Linked DNA regions of Enhydrobacter sp.. Each later gene encodes a partner of the first gene's protein in a complex. Links are inferred from orthologs where the notes say so. Each region holds a gene or a part of one and is shown on either strand. Other genes may lie near its edges.

Region 1 (8,000 bases):
GGAGCGTGATCGTGTCCATGCGCATTGGATTATCACGCCCGGCATTGTGAAATCTTGTCCGTTTTGGGTCAGAATTTTTGCGACAAGGTCATCAGGACCGTCCGCCGCAGGCCGAACTGCGGGGCGCCAACGCCTACGCCGGTGCCGTCGCGGAGCTGGTAGACATGGTCGAAGAGATTGAGCACGTCGAGGCGGACCGTGGCGCCGCGCGTGCCCTTGATCGGCAGCCGCTGCGCCAGCGACAGGTTGACCACGGCGTAAGTCGGCAGCGAGGCGTCGTTCGGCGTCACGACGGTCTTGCGCAAGCCGGTGCCCACGAGCACATCGCCGGAGAGGCGGGTCGCCCACTCCGAGTCCGGATTGAAGGTGTAGGAAACGCCTGCCGAGCCGGTCACGCTTTGGCTGTGGTCCAGATAGATGGAATGCTGCGCGATGTAAGCCAGCTCGTCGGGGGCGAAGTTGAACTGCGCCGAATCGATGTCGGTTCCTCGAGCGTCCGACCAGGCGACGTTGCCGTAGAGCGACCACGGCCCCGAGTCGTAGCTGCCCGTGAGCTCGACGCCCTTCACTTGCGCGTTGGCATAGTTGAACGAGGTCAGCACGATCGGCGAGCCGAACTGGCCTTCGTCGAGCAGGTTGCGGGCGATCTTGTAGTAGGCATCGAAACCGAACTTCAGCCCGGGCCCGGGGCGCACCTCGAAGCCCGCGTCGAAATAGTGCGCGCGCTCGGCCTTCACCGGATCGTTCCGCGTCACGGCCGGCGCTGCGGTCGTGCCGGCGGTCGCGGCGATGGCGGCGTTGTTCACCTGGGCAAGCGGTGGCGGCGTGAAATAGCGGGCGTAGCCCGCGTGCGCGGTCAGGATATCGTTGGGCTGCCAGACGACGTTGACTCGCGGACTCAGCTGGTTTTCCCGGGTGGCGCCGTCGATCGCGTCGAAGCGCAGGCCGTAGTTCACGGTGACGGTCGGGCTTACCTTCCATTCGTCCTGCAGGTAGACGCCGTAGGTCCAGCCGACGAGGTCGGAGCCGAAGGCGATGCCTGAAGGTTGATCGCTGGTCGGGACACCGGCGCCGTCGGTGGGAAGGACCTGGGCGCTGGTGAGGCTCGTGGCCCGCTCGCGCTGCACGAGGAAGCCGGCGCGCAGCGTGTGGCTGGGCGTGGCCTTCCAGCTTCCATCGAACTGAAGGCCGGTCGCGAGGTCGGTCCGATTCGCCCACGGCGCGATGCCATTGAACATCAGGTCGCCCACGGGATCCGGCTGATAGTCGAGGACCGACCAGCGGGAGAAGGCTGAAAGCTGGAAATCGGCGTTTCCGTGATGCTTCTGCAGCGACAGGATGCCGAAATAGGTGTCTTCCCACTGGAGCTGATCGAGGAGGCTGCTGCTGAACGCCGTGCTGCCGTTGACTGCGAATTGCGGCGTCTGGCCGGGATTGTTGGGGATCTCGAAGCGCGCATGCGAGCCGCCGCCGATGAAGCTCACGCGCGTGTCCTCGTCGAGGATGCCGGTGATCTTGGCCAGCGCGTGCCACTGGTCGGTGCTGTCGTGGATCGGATTGTCGGACGATGTGGGGTTCTCGATGCCCACGCCGTTGTGCAGGAATTGCCCGGTCAGGAAGTAGTCGATCCTGCCGCTGCGGCCGCCATAGGACAGGGACGGCTGGTAGTAGCTGCGCGAGCCCGCCGTCGCCGAGGCTTCGGCGCCGGGATCGCTGCTGCCCGACTTCAGGGTCAGGTCGACGACCCCGGCCTGGCGGAAGCCGTACTGCGCCGGCAGTGCGCCGGTGATCAGCGACATCCTGCTGGCGTACTGGGTGGCGAGCGCATTGCTGAACAGCGACAGCCCTTCGGGAAGCTGCACGCCGTCGAGACGGTACTGCAGGTTCGCGTGATCACCGCGGACATGCACTTGCCCGAAGCTGTCCTGCGCGACGCCGGGTGCGCGCAGCAGCACCTTGTCGATGGGCGTCAGCTGGCCTTGCGGGAGGGCGTCGATCGCGCCGGGGGTGAAATCGTAGCGGCTGGCGCCGAGACTCGGCTGGATCGAGCCGCGCGCCTCGTCGAGACGCTTGGCCGTGACCGTGATCTCGAGGCCGCTGCCGCCTGCTGCAGGGGGCGCCGCGACGGCCGGCGGGAACGGCGTCGTCGTGGGCGGCGGGCTGCCTGGCGCTGTCTGGGCCATCGCCGGTCCGGCGAGGGCCGTCCCGAGCACGAACGCCGCTTTGCCTCGCCAGAATTGCGCCGGCTCCTGCCGCATCGTTCTCCCCTTTGGATCGTGAGCGAGGAAGTTATAATATAACATTTCATTTGGTCAACCATGTTCAAGCGGGCCAACGCCCGCTTGGCGGAAGGTTCAGGGTTGGGTGGAGGGCGGCTTCAGACGCGCCCGTGGCAGTGCTTGAACTTCCGGCCCGAGCCACAGGGGCAGGGCGCGTTGCGCGCGACCTTGCCCCAGGTCGACGGATTGTTGGGATCGATCGCAGCCTTGCCGGCCGCCGGACGCGCAAGCGTCGCCACGCCGCCGCCCGGAGGACCGGCCGGATCGAAGCCGGCCTCGCCGGCCATTGACGACGCGAGCACCGGATCCTCGTGGATCTCGTGCATCTGCACCGGCTCGGGCATGGGCGGCGGCTCCATGCGAAGCTGCAGGTTGGCGAGCACGTTGACGACCGATTCGCGAAGCCCCGTCAGGAGGTCGCTGAAGAGATTGAAGGCCTCGCGCTTGTATTCGTTCAGCGGATCCTTCTGGCCATAGGCACGCAGGCCGATTCCCTGCCGCAGATGGTCGAGGTGCAGCAAATGCTCCTTCCAGCTCTGGTCGAAGAGCTGCATCAGGACGCTCTTCTCCACCTGACGCCAGACTTCCGGCCCGTACTGGGCCGCCTTCTGGGCGAACAGCCGATCGACCGCCTCGTTCAGCCGCGTCTTGATCTGCTCCTCGGCGATGCCTTCTTCCTGCGCCCAGGCATCGATCGGCAGATCGAGCCCGAAGGTGCGCTGCACCTCGTCCTTGAGCTCGGCGATCTTCCATTGCTCCGCATAGGCGTCCTCGGGGATGGCGCGCGAGACCATGCCGTCCACGACGTCGCGACGCATGCCGACCACGACGTCGGCGACATCCTCGGTCGCCATCAGCTCGAGGCGTTCCTTGTAGATCTCCTTGCGCTGGCTGTTCATGACGTCGTCGAAGCGCAGGAGGTTCTTGCGGATCTCGAAATTGCGGGCCTCGACCTTGCCCTGCGCGGTCTCCAGCGCCTTGTTGAGCCAGCGATGGGTCAGCGCCTCGTCGTCGGCCATGCCCTTCTTCTGCACCCAGTCGAGCACCTTGTTGCCGCCGAAGATGCGCATCAGGTCGTCTTCCAGCGACAGGAAGAACTTCGAGCCGCCCGGATCGCCCTGGCGGCCCGAACGGCCGCGCAGCTGGTTGTCGATCCGGCGGCTTTCGTGCCGCTCGGTGCCGACCACGTAGAGGCCGCCGGCCGCGCGCACGATCTCGCGGTCGCGCGCGACGTCGGCTCTGATCTTGGCCGCGATCTGCTCGAGCTCGGCCGCGCGCGCGGTCTCGTCGGGGATCCGGGCGGCGACCTCGGTCTCGGCCTGGCGCAGCAGCATGTCGGCGTTGCCGCCGAGCTGGATGTCGGTGCCGCGGCCGGCCATGTTGGTGGCGATGGTGACCGCTCCCGGCCGTCCGGCCTGCGCCACGATCTCCGCTTCCTGCTCGTGATAGCGCGCATTGAGGACGTTGTGCGGGATCCTGGCCTTCTTGAGCTCGGCCGACAGCGCCTCCGACTTCTCGATCGAGACGGTGCCCACAAGCACGGGCTGGTTGCGGTCGCGGCACTCGCCGATCAGCTTGACGATGGCGCGCGTCTTGTCGGCGAGCGTGCGGTAGACCTCGTCGTCGTTGTCCTTGCGGGCGACCGGCACGTTGGTCGGGATCTCGACCACCTCGAGCTTGTAGATCTCGGCGAACTCGGCCGCTTCCGTCATGGCCGTGCCGGTCATGCCGGCCAGCTTGGGGTACATGCGGAAGAGATTCTGGAAGGTGATGGAGGCCAGAGTCTGGTTCTCGCGCTGGATCTCGACCTTCTCCTTGGCCTCGAGCGCCTGGTGCAGCCCTTCCGAGTAACGCCGGCCCGCCATCATGCGGCCGGTGAACTCGTCGATGATGACGACTTGGCCGTCCTTGACGATGTAGTCGACGTCGCGCGCAAAGAGCTTGTGGGCCCGCAGCGCCTGCGTGACGTGGTGCAGCAGCGTGATCTGGGAGGGCGCATAGAGGCTCTGTCCCTCGGGCAGGAGACCGTCCGCGCGCAGGAGGTCCTCGACCGCCTCGATGCCTGTCTCGGTAAAGGTGACCTGCCGGTTCTTCTCGTCCTTCTCGTAGGCGTCGGGCTTGAGGCGCGGGATCACCACGTCCGCCCGCCGGTAGAGCTCGGAGGAATCCTCGGCCGGCCCCGAGATGATGAGCGGCGTGCGCGCCTCGTCGATCAGGATCGAGTCGACCTCGTCGACAATGGCGAAATTGAACGGGCGCTGGACCATGTCGTCGCGACGGAACTTCATGTTGTCGCGCAGATAGTCGAAGCCGATCTCGTTGTTGGTGCCGTAGGTGATGTCGCTGGCGTAGGCCGCGCGGCGCTCCTCGTCGCTGAGATTGTGGACGATGGTGCCGACCGTCAGGCCGAGGAAGGTGTAGATCTTGCCCATCCATTCGGCGTCGCGGCGGGCGAGGTAGTCGTTCACCGTCACGACATGGACGCCCTTGCCTTCGAGGGCATTGAGGTAGACCGGCAACGTGGCGACCAGGGTCTTGCCCTCGCCGGTCTTCATCTCGGCGATCTTGCCGGCATGCAGCACCATGCCGCCCTTGAGCTGGACGTCGAACGGCCGCTGGCCCAAGGTACGCTTGGCCGCCTCGCGGACGGTGGCGAAGGCCTCGATCAGGAGATCGTCCAGGGTCTCGCCCTTGGCCAGGCGCTCGCGGAACTCGGTTGTCTTGCCGCGCAGTTGCTCATCGGAAAGCTTGGCGAATTCAGGCTCGAGCGCGTTGATCCTCGCGACAGGCCTGTCGAAGCCCTTGACGACACGGTCATTGGCCGTCCCGAACAGGCTCCGGGCAAGCGCTCCCAGCATTAAACCCTCGATATTCTAAAGACTTAGGCGGGCACCCGGCCCGCCCTGCCTATCACAGATAGAGAGCGCGCCCGGGAGTGTCAACGCAAGCACCATCAGCCGCTTCGGCAGGCCGCACCGGTTTGCGGAAAAGCGCCGCAATTGGGGGCGACGAAGAGCGTCTGTTGGCCGGGCGCTTGCTTGCGGGGGGCGGCGCTGTGTAAACGGAGCCGCCAGCGGCCGTCGCCCTACTTCTCCTGACCGTCATCCTTCCTCATTTGTACCGGAGCCTTTCATGAGCCTTCGCCTGCGCCCCGTGCGTGTTGCCGTCGCCCTTTGTGCCGTGGCCGGCATGGCGGGCGTCGCCGCAGCCCAGCAGCCTGCTCCGAAAGGGCCTGCCCCCGTCTCGCCGCCTGCGGCCAAGCCGGCCGAGGCGCCGAAGGACCCGGTCGTCGCGGTCGTCAACGGCCAGCAGATCCACCTTTCCGACCTCGAGATCGCCCAGCAGTCGCTGCCGCAGCAGTATCGCAACGTGCCGCTCGCAGCCGTGTTCCCGGCGCTGCTCGACCGCATGGTCGACAGCAAGCTGGTCGAGCAGGACGGACGCAAGAACAAGGTGACGGACGATCCGGCGTACAAGAAGCGCCTGGCCTTCGTCGAGGACCAGGTCGTCCAGGATTTCTGGCTGCAAAAGCAGATCGCCGAGAAGCTTACCCCGGAGAGGATGAAGCAGGCCTACGACGAGAAGGTCAAGAACATGCCCGCGGAGGACGAGGTGCATGCGCGCCATATCCTGGTGGCCACCGAGCCCGAGGCCAAGGCGATCATTGCCGAGCTGAAGAAGGGCACGCCTTTCGACAAGCTTGCCAAGGAGAAGTCCACCGACAAGGCGTCCGGCGCCGAAGGCGGCGATCTCGGCTGGTTCAAGAAGACGGACATGGTGAAGGAATTCGCCGACGCCGCTTTCGCCTTGAAGAAAGGCGCGCTGGCCGAGACGCCGGTCAAGACCCAGTTCGGCTATCACGTGATCAAGGTCGAGGATCGCCGCAAGGCGCCGCCGCCGTCGTTCGACGAACTCGCCGACCAGATTCGCCAGGATGTTGCCCGCGAGACGGTGACGGCGATGCTCAATCAGCTGCGGGCCGACGCCAAGATCGAGAAGTTCAACATCGATGGCAGCCCGCCCGCACCGGCGGCGCCCGCGACACCGGGTGCCACGCCGGCCAAGCCGGAAGCGCCGGCGAAGAAGTAAAACTCCCGTTTTTCGACATTTCTGGTGTAGGCTCCGCTCTTCGGCCGCTTGGCGATGGCCCGGCCGCGGAGAGGGAGTCCCATGGCCGGAAAGCACGCCGTTTCGCCGCTCGCGCCCAAGACGACGCCGACGCTGCCGCGCGTCGCGGGCGTCAAGCTCGCATCGGCGGCGTCCGGCGTGCGCTATGCCGGCCGTGACGACGTGATGCTCGCGGTGCTGCCCGCGGGAGCAACCGTCGCGGGCGTGCTCACCAAGTCCAAGACCTGCTCGGCGCCGGTCGACTGGTGCCGCAAGAACCTGTCGCGCGGCAGGATCCGCGCAATCCTGGTCAATGCCGGCAACGCCAATGCCTTCACCGGCAAGCTGGGCGACAAGGCGGTCGAGGAAAGCACGCGCGCTGTCGCTCAGGCGCTCGGCTGCCCGCGCAACGAGGTGTTCATGGCCTCGACCGGCGTGATCGGCCAGCCGCTCGAGTGGGAGAAGATCGCCGCGGTCGTGCCGGCCCTGATCAAGGGGGCCCGCGAGGACAACTGGGCGTCCGCGGCCGCGGCCATCATGACGACCGATACTTTCCCCAAGCTTGCCACACGCCAGGCGAAGATCGGCGAGCGGACCGTCACCCTGAACGGCTTTCTCAAGGGTTCCGGGATGATCGCGCCGGACATGGCGACCATGCTCGGCTTCGTCTTCACCGACGCCAAGGTCCCGGGCACGGTCCTGCAGAAGCTCCTTTCCGATTCCGCCGACAAGTCGCTGAACTGCGTCACTGTCGATGGCGATACCTCGACCAGCGACACGCTTCTCCTGGTGGCCGCCGGGACGGCCCGCCATGCGCCGATCGAGGAGGCCGACGATCCGGTGCTGGTCGACTTCAAGCGGGCGCTGGACGAGGTGCTCATCGAGCTGGCCCAGCTTCTCGCCCGCGACGGCGAGGGTGCCACCAAGTTCGTGACCATCAACATTGGCGGCGCCTCGTCCAATGGCGCCGCGCGCAAGATCGGCCTGGCCGTCGCGAACTCGCCGCTGGTGAAGACCGCGATCGCGGGCGAGGATGCGAACTGGGGCCGCATCGTCATGGCGGTCGGCAAGTCGGGCGAGCGCGCCGACCGCGACAAGCTGAGGATCTCGATCGGCGGCGTGAAGATCACCGATGGCGGCCAGGTCGTGCCCAACTACGACGAGGCGCCGGTTGCCAGACATATCAAGGGCACGGATGTCGTGATCGACATCGATCTCGGGATCGGACGCGGCCGCGCCACGGTGTGGACCTGCGATCTGACGCACGGCTACATCGACATCAACGGCAGCTATCGTTCTTGACCACATCCTTCAGCGAAGACTGTCCAGGTGGTCCGCCGCTGCTCGGCGATCGCCCGCTCGTGCTGGTGGCGGCGGTCGCGCTGGTCGATCCCGATGGCCGTCTGCTGATCGCGCAGCGGCCGGCGGGCAAGCCGATGGCGGGTCTGTGGGAGTTTCCCGGCGGCAAGGTGGACAGGGGCGAGACGCCCGAGCAAGCGCTGGTGCGCGAGCTGCATGAGGAGCTCGGCATCGAGACCGCGACGAGCTGTCTCGCGCCGGTGGCTTTCGCCAGCCACGGCTACGAGACGTTTCATCTCCTGATGCCGGTCTTCG
Region 2 (5,705 bases), 2.2 Mb from region 1 along the record:
CTCGCGGCCGGAGCCGGGGCCGCGCACCTCGATCTCGAGCGTGCGCATGCCGTGCTCCATCGCCTTGCGGCCGGCATTCTCGGCCGCCATCTGCGCGGCGAACGGCGTCGACTTGCGCGAGCCCTTGAAGCCCTGCTGGCCCGACGACGACCAGGCGATGGTGTTGCCCTGGGCGTCGGTGATGGTGACGATCGTGTTGTTGAACGAGGCGTTCACGTGTGCGACGCCGGCGATGATGTTCTTGCGTTCCTTGCGGCGGGGACGCGCGGCAGGAGCGGCGCCACTGGCGGCGGCGGCAGACTTGGCCATGATGCGGATCCCTTCGCTCTACTTGGTGACTTTCTTCTTGCCGGCGATCGGCTTGGCCGGGCCCTTGCGGGTGCGTGCGTTGGTGTGGGTGCGCTGGCCGCGCACCGGCAGGCCGCGGCGATGCCTGAGCCCGCGATAGCAGGCTAGATCCATCAGGCGCTTGATGTTCATCGCCACTTCGCGCCGCAGGTCGCCCTCGACGGTATAGTCGCGATCGATCGCCTCGCGGATGCGAATCACCTCGTCGTCGGTGAGCGTATTGACGCGCCGCGACTGGTCGATTCCCACTTTCCCCAGAATTTCCCTGGCTTTCGCCTGGCCAATCCCGTGGATGTACTGCAGCCCGATCACCACCCGCTTGGCGGTCGGAATGTTGACGCCGGCTATACGAGCCAAAGTTCCAACTCCTTCAAAGACTTACGGCGCGCTCATGCGCGCCCGTACGACGTTCCGCTGGCTCCGGAAAAGCGCGCGATTATATGTACCCGCACCCCCGAGTCAACGGATCTCGAACTTGTCAAGTCCCCGCCAGGACGGCGCGGATCTGACGGTAAACCTCGTCCATGCCGGCCATCCCGTCGACCTTCCGCAGCACCTGGCGGGCGCCGTAGTAGGGCAGGAGCGGCTCGGTCTGGGCGCGATAGGCGGCCATCCGGGTCTTCATGGTCTCGGCATTGTCGTCCTTGCGGCGGGTGAACTCGCGCGATCCACAGACATCGCAGACGCCCTCGACCTTCGGCCGCTTGAACTTGTCGTGGTAGCCCGCGCCGCATTTGGCGCAGGTGAAGCGGCCGACGACGCGCTCGGTCAGCGCCTTCTCGTCGACCTCCATCTCGATCACTCGGTCGAGCTTCTTGCCCGCCTTGGCCAGCATCCGGTCGAGCGCCTCGGCCTGCGCCTCGGTGCGCGGGAAACCATCCAGGATGAAGCCCTTGGCGCAATCGGGCTGGCCGATCCGGTCCTCGATCAGGCCGACCATCAGGTCGTCGGGCACGAGCTGGCCCTTGTCCATGATGCCCTTGGCCTTGCGGCCGAGCTCGCTGCCCGAGGCCACCGCCGCCCGCAGCATGTCGCCGGTCGAAAGCTGCACCATGCCGAGATCGCCCTGAAGACGCTGTGCCTGCGTGCCCTTGCCGGCTCCCGGCGGCCCGAGAAGAATGATGTTCATCGTCTTCCCCTCATCGACCGCGGCCGCGCAGCCGCGCTTTCTTGATGAGGCCCTCGTATTGATGGGCGAGCAGGTGCGCCTGGATCTGGGTCACGGTGTCGAGCGTCACCGAGACCACGATCAGGAGGCTGGTGCCGCCGAAATAGAACGGAACGCCGCCGCGCGCGATCAGCAGCTCCGGCAGGATGCAGACCGCCGAGAGATAGAGGGCGCCGATCAGCGTCAGCCGATTGAGGATGTACTCGAGATATTCGGCGGTGTTCTTGCCCGGCCGGATGCCCGGCACGAAACCGCCGTTCTTCTTGAGGTTCTCCGCCGTGTCGGCCGGGTTGAAGACGACCGTCGTATAGAAGAAGCAGAAGAAGACGATCAGCCCGACATAGGCCGCCAGGTAGAGCGGCGTGCCGTGGCCGAGGTAGGTCGCGATCCACTGGGTGATGCCAGGCTCGCCGGTATTGCCCTGGAACGACGCGATCGTCGCTGGGAAGAGCAGCAGGGAGGAGGCGAAGATCGGCGGGATCACGCCCGACGTGTTGATCTTGAGCGGCAGGTGCGACGCCTCGCCGCCGTACATGCGGTTGCCGACCTGGCGCTTAGGATACTGCACCACGATCCGCCGCTGCGCCGTCTCCATGAACACCACGACGGCCACGACCACGACCACGCCGACCATGAGGCCGATGATGAACAGCGCCGACAGCGCGCCGGTACGGCCGAGCTCGAGGGTCTGCGCCAGCGCATTGGGCAAGGCCGCCACGATGCCCGCGAAGATGATCAGGGACACGCCGTTGCCCACGCCGCGCGCCGTGATCTGCTCGCCGAGCCACATCAGGAGCAGTGTGCCGCCGACCAGGGTCACGATGGTCACGAACCGGAAGAAGAGGCCCGGATCGTGCACGACCGGCCCGGCGCTGGCCACCTGCCCCTCTAGGCCGACCGCGATCCCGTAGGCCTGGAAGGCGGCCAGGAACACCGTCCCGTACCGCGTGTACTGGTTGATCTTCTTGCGGCCGGCCTCGCCCTCCTTCTTCAGCGCCTCGAGCGACGGCACGACGGTCGTCAGGATCTGCATGATGATCGAGGCCGAGATGTACGGCATGATCGACAGCGCCAGGATCGACATGCGGCCGATCGAGCCGCCGGAGAACACGTCCAGCATGCCGGCGATGCCGCCGGCCTGGCGGTGGAAGATTTCGGCCAGGGCGGCGGGATCGACGCCCGGCACGGGAATGTAGGCGCCGATGCGGAAGACGATGAGAGCGCCCACGGTGAACCACAGGCGCTTCTTCAGCTCGGTCGCCTTACCGATCGCGCCCCAGTTCAGATTGGATGCGAGTTGCTCGGCGGCGGATGCCATGGACCCTCACGCGTGGACGTCGACGACACGAAGAGGCGAAGCCGGAGCCCGCCCCTTGACGAAATCGGACCTCAGGCCGCCTCGGCGGCGGGCTTGGGCGGCAATTCGACCTTGCCGCCCGCCCGCTCGACGGCGGCGATCGCCGAGGCCGAGGCGCCGGCGACCTTGATCTCTATCTTGGACGTGATCCCGCCCTTGCCAAGCAGGCGCACCCCGTCCGCGGCGTTCTTGAACAGGCCGGCGGCCTGCAGGGCGGCGCTGTCGATCGGCTTGGCGGCATCGAGCCGGTTGGCGTCGATCGCCTTCTGCAGCGCCCCGAGATTGACGATCCGCCACACCTTCTGGTGCGGCGGCCGGAAGCCCCGCTTGGGCAGGCGCCGATGCAGCGGCATCTGGCCGCCCTCGAAGCCCTTGATGGCCACGCCGGTGCGCGACTTCTGGCCCTTCACGCCGCGTCCCGCCGTCTTGCCCTTGCCCGAGCCGATGCCACGGCCCACCCGAAGGCGGGCCCGGCGGGCGCCCTCGTTGTCGGCGATTTCGTTCAGCTTCATCTCTCTGCCCTCCGCGCCCGGCCTCCGCTCAGCGCGCCTCCTCGTCGACATGCACCAGATGGCGCACCTTGTTGATCATGCCGCGCACCGCCGGCGTGTCGTCGAGCACGCTCTGGCGATGGCGCTTGTTCAGCCCCAGCCCGATCAGCGTCGCCCGCTGGTCGTCGGTGCGGCCGATCGCGCTGCCGGTCTGGGTGATCCTGATCTTCTTGCCGTCGGCCATGATCCCTCTCCTCAGGCGGCGGCCTCGGCGGCCGGCTCGCCGTCGCGACGGCCGAGCAGGTCGCCCACCTTCTTGCCGCGACGGTTCGCCACCATGCGCGGCGAGTTGAGCTGCTCGAGCGCGGCGAAGGTCGCCTTGATCATGTTGTGCGGGTTGGAGGTGCCGACCGACTTGGCGACGATGTCCTTGATGCCGAGCGTCTCGAACACCGCGCGCATCGGACCGCCGGCGATGATGCCGGTACCGGCCGGTGCCGCACGCAGCGTCACCTTGCCGGCGCCGAAGCGGCCGCGCACGTCGTGGTGCAGCGTGCGGCCGTCGCGCAGCGGCACGCGGACCAGGGCGCGCTTGGCGGCCTCGGTCGCCTTGCGGATCGCTTCCGGCACCTCGCGCGCCTTGCCGGCGCCGTGGCCGACGCGACCGCGCTGGTCGCCGACGACCACGATGGCGGCGAAGGCGAAGCGGCGGCCGCCCTTCACCACCTTGGCCACGCGGTTGATCGTGACCAGCTTGTCGGTCAGTTCATTTTCCTCGTCGCGGTCGCGGCCCCGCTCGCGCGAAGAGCGGCCGGAGCCACCGGGTGAACGAGCCATTGTGCTAACTCCCGATCAGAACGACAGACCGCCCTCGCGGGCGGCATTGGCGAGCGCCGCGACGCGGCCGTGATACATGTAGCCGCCGCGGTCGAACACGACTTCCTTGACGCCGGCGGCGATGGCCCGCTCGGCGATCAGCTTGCCGACCTCGGCCGCCGCCGACTTGTCGGCGCCGGTCTTGAGCTTGCCCTTGAGGCTCTGCTCGAGCGACGAGGCGGCCGCCAGCGTGGCGCCCTTCCGGTCGTCGATGACCTGGGCATAGATGTGCCGGCCCGAGCGGAACACGCTGAGGCGCGGGCGGCCGCCGCCGGCCTGGCGCAGCGCGTGGCGCGTGCGTCGCTGGCGACGGGCGAAGAGAGCTTTGTTGTCGGCCATGGTGGATCGCCTTACTTCTTCTTGCCTTCCTTGCGCCGGATCGTCTCGGTCGAATACTTGATGCCCTTGCCCTTGTACGGCTCGGGCGGACGCAGGCTGCGGATCTCCGACGCGATCTGCCCGACCCGCTGGCGGTCGGCGCCGCTGATCTCGATCTCGGTCGGCTTCACGGCCTTGATCTGGATGCCGGGCGGGATCGGAACCTCGACGTCGTGACTGAAGCCGAGCTGCAGCTTCAGGTTCTTGGCATCGGCCTGGGCGCGGTAGCCGACGCCGTTGATCTCGAGGTTGATGGTGAAGCCGTCCGACACGCCACGCACCATGTTGCTGGCGAGATTGCGGGCCGTGCCCCACTGCATGCGCGCGCGGCGGCTGTCGCTGCGCGGCTTGAAGGTGAGGCCTTCGCTGGTCTTGGCGACCTCGACGTCGTCGTGCACGACGAGCGAGAGCTCGCCGCGCTTGCCCTTGACCTTGAGGGCCTGGCCCTGGAGGTCGACGGTGACGCCGCTCGGGATCGGGACGGGATGCTTGCCGATGCGCGACATGATCAGAACACCTTGCACAGGACCTCGCCGCCGACATTGGCGGCGCGCGCCTCGGCGTCGGACATGACGCCGCGCGGCGTGGACAGGATCGAGATGCCGAGGCCGTTGAAGTGGCGCGGCAGCTCGCGGATCTTCGAATAGACCCGGCGGCCCGGTGTCGAGACGCGCCGGATGTCGCGGATGACCGGACGGCCGTTGTCGTACTTGAGCTCGATGCGGAGCTCCTTCACGCCCGGGCGCAGCTCCTCCTCGAACCAGCCGCGGATATAACCCTCGCGCTGCAGCACGTCGAGCACGTTCGACCGCATGCGCGAGGCCGGCACGGTCACGCTGTCGAGGCGCGCGGACTGGCCGTTGCGGATGCGGGTCAGCAAATCACCGACAGGATCTGTCATCGCCATGGTCTACGGTCCCCCGTTACCAGCTCGACTTCACGACGCCGGGCAACGCGCCCAGCGAGGCGAGCTCCCGCAGCGCCAGCCGCGACAGCTTGAATTTGCGATAGACCGAGCGTGGCCGGCCCGTGAGCTCGCACCGATTGCGGATGCGCGTCGGCGAGGAGTTGCGCGGCAGCTCGGCGA

The links. The genes of interacting proteins can lie anywhere in the genome.
Region 2: the proteins of secA (region 1) and secY are in contact, whole or in part, in a crystal structure (PDB 3DIN), measured with the Thermotoga maritima proteins. The link is inferred for Enhydrobacter sp. from one-to-one orthologs. Residues at the interface, in WP_004082002.1 of Thermotoga maritima: Glu261, Ala262, Arg263, Lys300, Ala301, Arg302, Thr303, Ile304, Ile305, Leu323, Tyr324, Asp325, Pro326, Val329, Ser330, Tyr333, Ile336, Lys340, Phe345, Val349, Glu363, Phe364, Tyr374, Ser375, Gly376, Gly377, Glu393, Ile395, Thr482, Ser483; in WP_004081795.1 of Thermotoga maritima: Glu108, Gly109, Glu110, Glu111, Ala236, Glu237, Arg238, Arg239, Ile240, Thr241, Ile242, Gln243, Tyr244, Ala245, Arg246, Arg247, Val248, Thr249, Gly250, Arg251, Arg252, Val253, Tyr254, Gly256, Ala257, Ser258, Thr259, Tyr260, Leu261, Pro262.

The regions. Positions count from the first base shown.
Region 1 is NZ_CP126889.1:2,750,976-2,758,975, forward strand. The notes cover bases 2,178-5,503. They hold secA (preprotein translocase subunit SecA), read right to left. Parts: upstream 5,138-5,503; coding sequence 2,378-5,137; downstream 2,178-2,377. Other genes in these bases: OJF58_RS13825 (TonB-dependent receptor), read right to left, coding at 2,178-2,258; OJF58_RS13835 (peptidylprolyl isomerase), read left to right, coding at 5,412-5,503. Also shown: OJF58_RS13820 (tyrosine-protein phosphatase), read right to left, coding at 1-25; more of OJF58_RS13825, read right to left, coding at 69-2,177; more of OJF58_RS13835, read left to right, coding at 5,504-6,368; bifunctional glutamate N-acetyltransferase/amino-acid acetyltransferase ArgJ, read left to right, coding at 6,450-7,688; OJF58_RS13845 ((deoxy)nucleoside triphosphate pyrophosphohydrolase), read left to right, coding at 7,727-8,000. UniProt on the Escherichia coli protein: Required for protein export, interacts with the SecYEG preprotein conducting channel.
Region 2 is NZ_CP126889.1:581,353-587,057, forward strand. The notes cover bases 662-3,457. They hold secY (preprotein translocase subunit SecY), read right to left. Parts: upstream 2,835-3,457; coding sequence 1,488-2,834; downstream 662-1,487. Other genes in these bases: rpsM (30S ribosomal protein S13), read right to left, coding at 662-705; OJF58_RS03055 (adenylate kinase), read right to left, coding at 827-1,477; rplO (50S ribosomal protein L15), read right to left, coding at 2,906-3,385; rpmD (50S ribosomal protein L30), read right to left, coding at 3,414-3,457. Also shown: rpsK (30S ribosomal protein S11), read right to left, coding at 1-309; more of rpsM, read right to left, coding at 328-661; more of rpmD, read right to left, coding at 3,458-3,608; rpsE (30S ribosomal protein S5), read right to left, coding at 3,620-4,201; rplR (50S ribosomal protein L18), read right to left, coding at 4,217-4,579; rplF (50S ribosomal protein L6), read right to left, coding at 4,591-5,124; rpsH (30S ribosomal protein S8), read right to left, coding at 5,127-5,525; rpsN (30S ribosomal protein S14), read right to left, coding at 5,542-5,705. UniProt on the Escherichia coli protein: The central subunit of the protein translocation channel SecYEG. Consists of two halves formed by TMs 1-5 and 6-10.